One region of the Gardnerella swidsinskii genome, then DNA from elsewhere that is predicted to be linked to it. Evidence: riboswitches for the same ligand, from Rfam matches in the RefSeq annotation. Region 1 holds a riboswitch; each other region holds the start of a gene.
The links. A riboswitch is a leader RNA that binds a small molecule or an ion and turns the genes downstream of it on or off. The one in region 1 is predicted to bind thiamine pyrophosphate.
Positions count from the first base shown of each region.

Region 2: it holds a riboswitch for thiamine pyrophosphate, as region 1 does, so the genes downstream of both, K9E37_RS00535 (hydantoinase/carbamoylase family amidase) here and thiM (hydroxyethylthiazole kinase) in region 1, are expected to answer to the same signal.
Region 3: it holds a riboswitch for thiamine pyrophosphate, as region 1 does, so the genes downstream of both, thiC (phosphomethylpyrimidine synthase ThiC) here and thiM (hydroxyethylthiazole kinase) in region 1, are expected to answer to the same signal.

Region 1 is NZ_CP083176.1:557,582-559,846, forward strand. It holds gene K9E37_RS02220 (hypothetical protein) at 1-793, opposite strand, end outside; TPP riboswitch at 1,090-1,199, shown strand; gene thiM (hydroxyethylthiazole kinase) at 1,189-2,265, shown strand, end outside.
Region 2 is NZ_CP083176.1:124,498-126,762, forward strand. It holds tRNA gene K9E37_RS00515 (tRNA-Gly) at 350-422, shown strand; tRNA gene K9E37_RS00520 (tRNA-Cys) at 451-521, shown strand; tRNA gene K9E37_RS00525 (tRNA-Val) at 552-623, shown strand; tRNA gene K9E37_RS00530 (tRNA-Val) at 664-736, shown strand; TPP riboswitch at 979-1,068, shown strand; gene K9E37_RS00535 (hydantoinase/carbamoylase family amidase) at 1,263-2,265, shown strand, end outside.
Region 3 is NZ_CP083176.1:251,617-253,881, forward strand. It holds gene K9E37_RS01070 (methionine ABC transporter ATP-binding protein) at 1-578, shown strand, start outside; gene K9E37_RS01075 (methionine ABC transporter permease) at 581-1,261, shown strand; TPP riboswitch at 1,326-1,431, shown strand; gene thiC (phosphomethylpyrimidine synthase ThiC) at 1,429-2,265, shown strand, end outside.

The DNA of each region.
Region 1 (2,265 bases):
CTTTTAATATTGCACGAGCGCGAGCATCCTTAAGCGCAAGAAATACACTGCCGACACCAATAAAAATAAGAGTAAACACAATTAACAAATACGCAACTCCAACGCCCAAAGTAGTGGCATTAAAAGTTTGCGGTGCGAAGCCGAACCAGCCAGCAGGAGCGCCATAATTGAGGAAATTATAAGGCGCGCGCATTGCATGAACACCCCAACGAACACCAGCAAACTCGCTAAGCATAGCAGCATAAGCAACATAAGCAAGAGGCGGAACAGTAGAAACATACAAATGTGCGCGAGTAGAGTGGAAACGATAATCAAAAAGCACAAAATCAGCGATTGCAAGAAGCGGCGCAACTGCGTGAACGCAAAGGCTGCTGCATCCGTTATTCATGTAAGCGCCAACGAAACCAAGCTTATTGGTAGGTGCTAAGAAACACAGGTACAAAGTGAATGTGACAGCAATTGAGATAGTCATCATGAATTTGAAAATGTACCAAGCGTTGGATTTTGAGTCGAACCATGCGCAAGATGCTGCGGAATCTTGCTGCGATGCTGAATCTACAGAATTACGAGCACGCATAAACGCAGCTGTATCAAGCAAAAGCGATCCAGCAAGAGCTACGCAAATCATCAGGTTAGAAAGATTCGTAAAATAAGTGAAGGTCATTAAGCCTTCCCACGAAGCAGCCATACCATAAACAGATGCGATGATTGCAATCGCACGTATTGCTGTGCGCGTCGCGTATTCGCGCGCTGTGAGCGGAGTCTTTTGTTCTAGCATGGAATCGTTTGCCATGTTATCTCGCTTTCGTAACTTCTATAATCTACTTATTGTTTACTTATATTTATGTTTACCATACTTATGGTTACACAGTTGCAAGCGAAAATATGTAGAAGAAGTTGCAAAAATGCGGCGCGATTTTTGTAGATTCCTGCAAGTGCTGCGAAACGTCGGGAATTTTCCAGCAAATGCTCCACGAAACTACCAACCAGAGACACGAACGCAGAACACAAACTGCACCAGTGTCCCAAAACAAGCAAAATCAGACACTCACGCAGAAGAAAGTAAGTCACGAACAAAAGATATAGTCGAAGGATGGTTCGGAGTGCGCATTTGCCGCAAAATCGCGGGCGGCGCTGAGATTACATCCGTAAAACCTGATCTAGATAGTGCTAGCGAAGGGAAACATTATGACAACATGCAACACTGAAAAAACAACTAACTGCAACGAAGCAAACGAATACTGCACAAGCTCAACAACGCAAGTCGACACATGCTTCTCTGTACGCGCACGCCGCCGCATGTTTCTTAACGACGTGCGTCAATGCATCGAACGCGTGCGCACACAGCAGCCACTCACCCATTGCATCACGAACGTAATCGTGCAAGACATTACAGCCAACGCACTACTCGCTGCAGGAGCGTCGCCGATTATGGTAACCGACCCAGAAGAAGCGCATGCACTTGCGCAAATTGCCACAGGCGTGCTCATAAACGTTGGCACATTCCATCAGCCAGAAACTTCCGAATACATGCGCGCAGCTGTTGAAGGATGCGAAAAAGCCGATACTCCGTGGGTGCTTGACCCGGTTGGAATCGGCGTTCCAGCACTTGCTCCACGCGCGCGCTTTATACACGAAATTATTAAGCACCACCCTATCGTAATTCGCGCAAACGCTTCCGAAATAATGGCACTTGCAGGCAAAGAAAGCAACGGCAAAGGTGTGGATTCTCACGATAACGTGAACGATGCTCTTCAAGCCGCGCGCGAATTAGCAAAAAAGTACGGCTCAGTAGTGGCAATTTCTGGCGAAAAAGACGCGATTTACGCTCACGGTTGCTTAGCTCGCGTAACCGGCGGACATAAAACTATGACTAAAGTAGTTGGAACCGGTTGCGCTTTGGGAGCGTTGGTTGCAGCATACGTTGGCGCAAACCCAGAACGTCCGCTCGCAGCAACTGTTGCAGCACACGTGCACGCAGCAGCGGCTGGAACTTGGGCAGCTCGTCAAACCACAGCTCCCGGCACTTTCCGCACACTGTGGATGGATGCGCTTTCAACTCTTAGCGTAAACGACATGTTTAGTTTGACAAATATTGAGTTTACGGTGGAGCCTGTTGATTGGACACTGTATTTGGTAACGGATCCGCGCATGGGAAATCGCCCGGAAGAAGAAGTTGCAGTAGAGTCAGTTGAAGGCGGAGTTACAGTTGTGCAATTGCGCGATAAGTATTCTGATGACGCTGAAATTTCAGCAAAGGCGAAG
Region 2 (2,265 bases), 430 kb from region 1:
TCGTTATTAACGCAGATTAGCTACTGCACCAGTAACATATGACCGTTATTTTCTCAGTCAAGTATCTGAGAAAGTAACGCTAATAAGCAAAACACTGTTAAAAACTCAGTCAAGTATCTGAGAAAGTAACGCAAATAAGCAAAACATCGTTAAAAACTCAGCTAACCAACTGAGAAAGTAACACTTGCGCTCGCAAATGCTCCAATCCATACGCATAACAAACATCCAACCAACACACGCAAACACCACCAAACGACACGCCAAATAGGCGAGGGCTTGCATTTGAGAATATTTCGGGTATAGTAGTTACTCGTGCTTCGGCGCTGACATTGTTCAGTAAAGTTGCATTGCGGACATAGCTTAGTTGGTAAAGCGCAACCTTGCCAAGGTTGAGACCGCGGGTTCGAGTCCCGTTGTCCGCTCTAGGTCCGATGAGTTATTCGACCTTACGGTGGGTTAGCCAAGCGGTTAGGCAGCGGCCTGCAAAGCCGTATAGATGAGTTCGACTCTCGTACCCACCTCGATTAAGCTTCAAGCTTAATAAACAACCTGGGCGGTTGGCGCAGTGGTAGCGCACTTCCCTGACACGGAAGGGGTCACAAGTTCGAACCTTGTATCGCCCACTCGAAAGGATTGCCTTTCACGCATAATTAAAAAAATTTTGGGTGATTGGCGCAGCGGCTAGCGCACTTCCTTCACACGGAAGGGGTCATAGGTTCGATTCCTATATCACCCACAATATGTTCGCAGTGTAGAAGCACTGCGTTTTTTGTTATCTGGCTATTTTTTGTTTCCTAACTTACATATGAAAATTTTTGGCAGCCGAACATACATGCAACCACAAATGGAAGCAATATCTCATATCAACCAGCCAACCAGTCAACCAAGCAAGCAACCAATCATTTCTTCACAGAAACACACATGCAAATGTTCATTTTGAGTTCATTTAATATCGTGCTATACTCATCCGAGTACAAGTGAAAATTGCAGGGGTACTGGAAACAGTTGAGAAACACCCTTTGAACCTGTTTTGTTAAGACATGCGTAGGGAGCAATTACAGTAAGTGATTTCTTTCTATCACGATTTTCGTGATATCTTGCGTTGCCACAAAGTAGTAGCAGTTACACGAGTATCAACTAAACAATTAAAAAGTTTTTTAAAAAAACAACTAAAAAACTAAAAACCAAACACCAAAACCAAAAAATATCCGCCTGAATGTCACTTTTGGGAAAACTTGCACAAGTGAGGAGGAATACTGCACATGATTAATAGCAGCATAAGTGCTGAAACTATAGAATCAGCCATAAGCTGGCTTGCAGGATTCACAGAAAAACCAGGAGAACAAGGAGTTACTCGACCTCTTTACACAAAATCTTGGAAACAGGCTCTTTTTGCTCTTCGTCAACGATTTGAAAAACTCGGTATGACTGTGGAATTCGACCAAGTTGGAAACCTAATTGCAACTGTTGAAGGATGCGAAAAGCCAGAAAGCATAATAGCTTGTGGATCGCATATTGACACAGTTTCAAGAGGAGGTCGTTTTGACGGTCAACTTGGAATAGTTGCAGCCTATTTAGCAATTAAGAATTTACTTACTAGATATGGAAAGCCAAAGAAAAGTCTTCGCATTATCTGCTTAGCAGAAGAGGAAGGCTCACGTTTCCCATACGTATTCTGGGGTTCAAAGAATTTCTTCGGACTAGCCAAAAAAGAGGACGTAGAAAATATTTGCGACAGTGAAGGTGTTCCTTTCGAAACAGCAATGCGTGAAGCTGGGTTCAATTATCAAACAACTCAACCTAAGTTCGCAAATCTTGAAGCCTGGATTGAGCTACACATTGAGCAGGGACCAACGCTTTACAGCAATCACGAAGATTTAGGTATTATCACTAGCATTGCTGGTCAGCATCGTTGGGATATTCATCTTAAAGGCGTACAAAATCACGCTGGCACAACAATGATGTCCTACAGGCACGATGCAGTAGATTGCATGTCTCATATAATCGCCAAGAATCTTGACAAAGCTAAGCAAGCAGGCGACCCACTGGTACTTACTTTCGGTAGAATCAGCGTAGTTCCAAATCAAGTAAATATTGTTCCTGGAGAAGTTACTTTTTCAATGAACTGCCGTCATACAGATAAAGCTTTTCTTGATAAATTCTTGCAGGAACTCGACGAGGACATTCACGAAACTGCCAAGTCTTATGGCATTACAGCGCAGATTGATAAGTGGATGTCTGACGATCCTACACCACTTAGCGACG
Region 3 (2,265 bases), 310 kb from region 1:
TTAGCCTTTTCCAGCAGCGTACAGTATTGCGAAACGTCACTTTCCCATTAGAGCTGAATCACACTGCAAAAAAGGAACGAGAAGAACGCGCAAACTACTTACTTGACTTAGTTGGTTTACAAGATTTTGCAAACCGCTACCCTAGCCAGCTTTCAGGCGGACAGCAGCAGCGCGTAGCAATTGCACGAGCATTGGCGAATAATCCGTCGATTATGCTTTGCGACGAAGCAACAAGCGCACTTGACTCCACAACTACTGCGCAAATCCTTGATTTATTGAGCCGAATTAACCGCGAACTCAACGTAACGCTTGTTATTATTACGCATTCGCTGGCTGTAGCACGAAATATTTGCGACCGAGTTGCAATGATTGATGGCGGACGCATTGTGGAATTAGGTGACACTGATACGCTTTTTGCAAATCCACAAAGCGATATTTTGCGAACTCTTATTGCAGATGAAAAACAGGAAAATCATCGCGCTAAAATTACAAGCACGATTGCAAGCGAGCTTAACAATAAGCCAGAAAACGCACAAACAGACGAACAAACAAACGCGCTTACCAACGAGGTGAAATAACAATGTTAGAAGCTGCTACACAATTTTTTAACGACTACGGCAACTTACTTATTGAAGGCGTGCAAGACACACTCGTAATGACATCAGTTGCAACACTTTTTGCATACCTTATTGGACTTCCAGTTGGCGTACTTCTCATTACATCAAACAAAAAAGGCATTTGCCCCAACGCGCCAATTAACGCAGTTCTAGGCTGGATTGTTAACATCGTGCGTTCTGTGCCGTTTATTATTTTATTAGTTGCAATAATTCCTTTCACTCGTCTCATAGTTGGCACTTCTTTGGGAGTTCCTGGGGCTATTGTGCCTCTGGTGATTACGGCTGCACCATTCGTTGCTAGAGTAGTTGAACAATCTTTAGCCGAAGTTGACGGAAGCTTAATTGAAGCAGCACAAAGCTTTGGAGCAAGCAAATTGCAAATTGTTTGCAAAGTGTTGCTGTGGGAAGCTTTACCTTCGCTAATTCGCGGAGCTGCGCTTACATTTATTACGCTTTTTGGATTCTCCGCAATGGCTGGAACAGTTGGCGCAGGCGGACTCGGAGACATTGCAATACGATACGGATACCAGCGTTATCAATACGATGTGATGACAGTTGCTGTTATCCTTTGTATTATTCTCGTGCAGATTGTGCAAAGCTTGGGAGATTTTATTTCACGCGCAATCAATCATCACGAACGCTAAAGAAATTCGCAACATACCCACCACCAATTAAATGCACATAATCGTGTAAACTTGCTGGTAATTCGACATTTTGCAGGGGTGCTTTCGAAAGAAGGCTGAGATGGTATTAGTTTGCCTAACCCTTCGAACCTGTTAGTTAATACAACGTAGGGAGCAACGATTTTAGTATGACATCGAATTATCCGTACGCATCAATGCGTAATCAATTTAATCTAAGCGCCTGCTTTATTGCAGACCCACAAGCTTGTAATAATCGTCCGCTTACCGATATTGTCGATGATGCTTTGCGCGCTGGAGCGACTTTTATTCGTCTTCATTGCAACAATGAAAACGCTAAAGAAATCACTACTATTGCACGCGATATTGCACAAATCATCGAAGACAATAACAAATGCGATTCTGTAACTTTTGTTATCGACGAGCGTGTTGATGTCGTTTGGCAAGCTCGCAATCAAAGCATCAAAGTTGACGGAGTGCATTTAGCACAAAGCGACATGGAGCCTAGAGAGGCTCGCGCTCTTCTTGGCGAAGATGCTGTAATCGGCTTATCTGTTGAAACCGAAAGCTTAGTTAAAGTAATAAACGAACTTCCAGATGGATGCATTGATTACATTTGCGTAACAGCAATGCGCAATCCTGAAGAAGGATGCGAAAGCACTACTGCCGCTTACGAATTGGAAGCAAATCACACAACGCTGGACGAAGCGAAAATTAATACGATTTGTTCCGCAAGTGATTTTCCAGTTCTAGTTGGCGGAAGAACTGCACTCGACGATATCGATACAATCGCTCACACCAAGGCTGCAGGATGGTTCGTTTCTGAAGCATTGTATTCTTCAGAAACACCAGAATCAACTATGCGTGAATTTGTTGAACATTGGAAAGCTGTGCGAGGTGAAGAAAAGCACGGCTACGCTAAGCGAGTGATAGTTGCAGAAAATTCTGAATCAAAATCTTCAGAAACTCAAGAAAAGAAGCCAACTTTTATTAATGCGAAAGAAGCA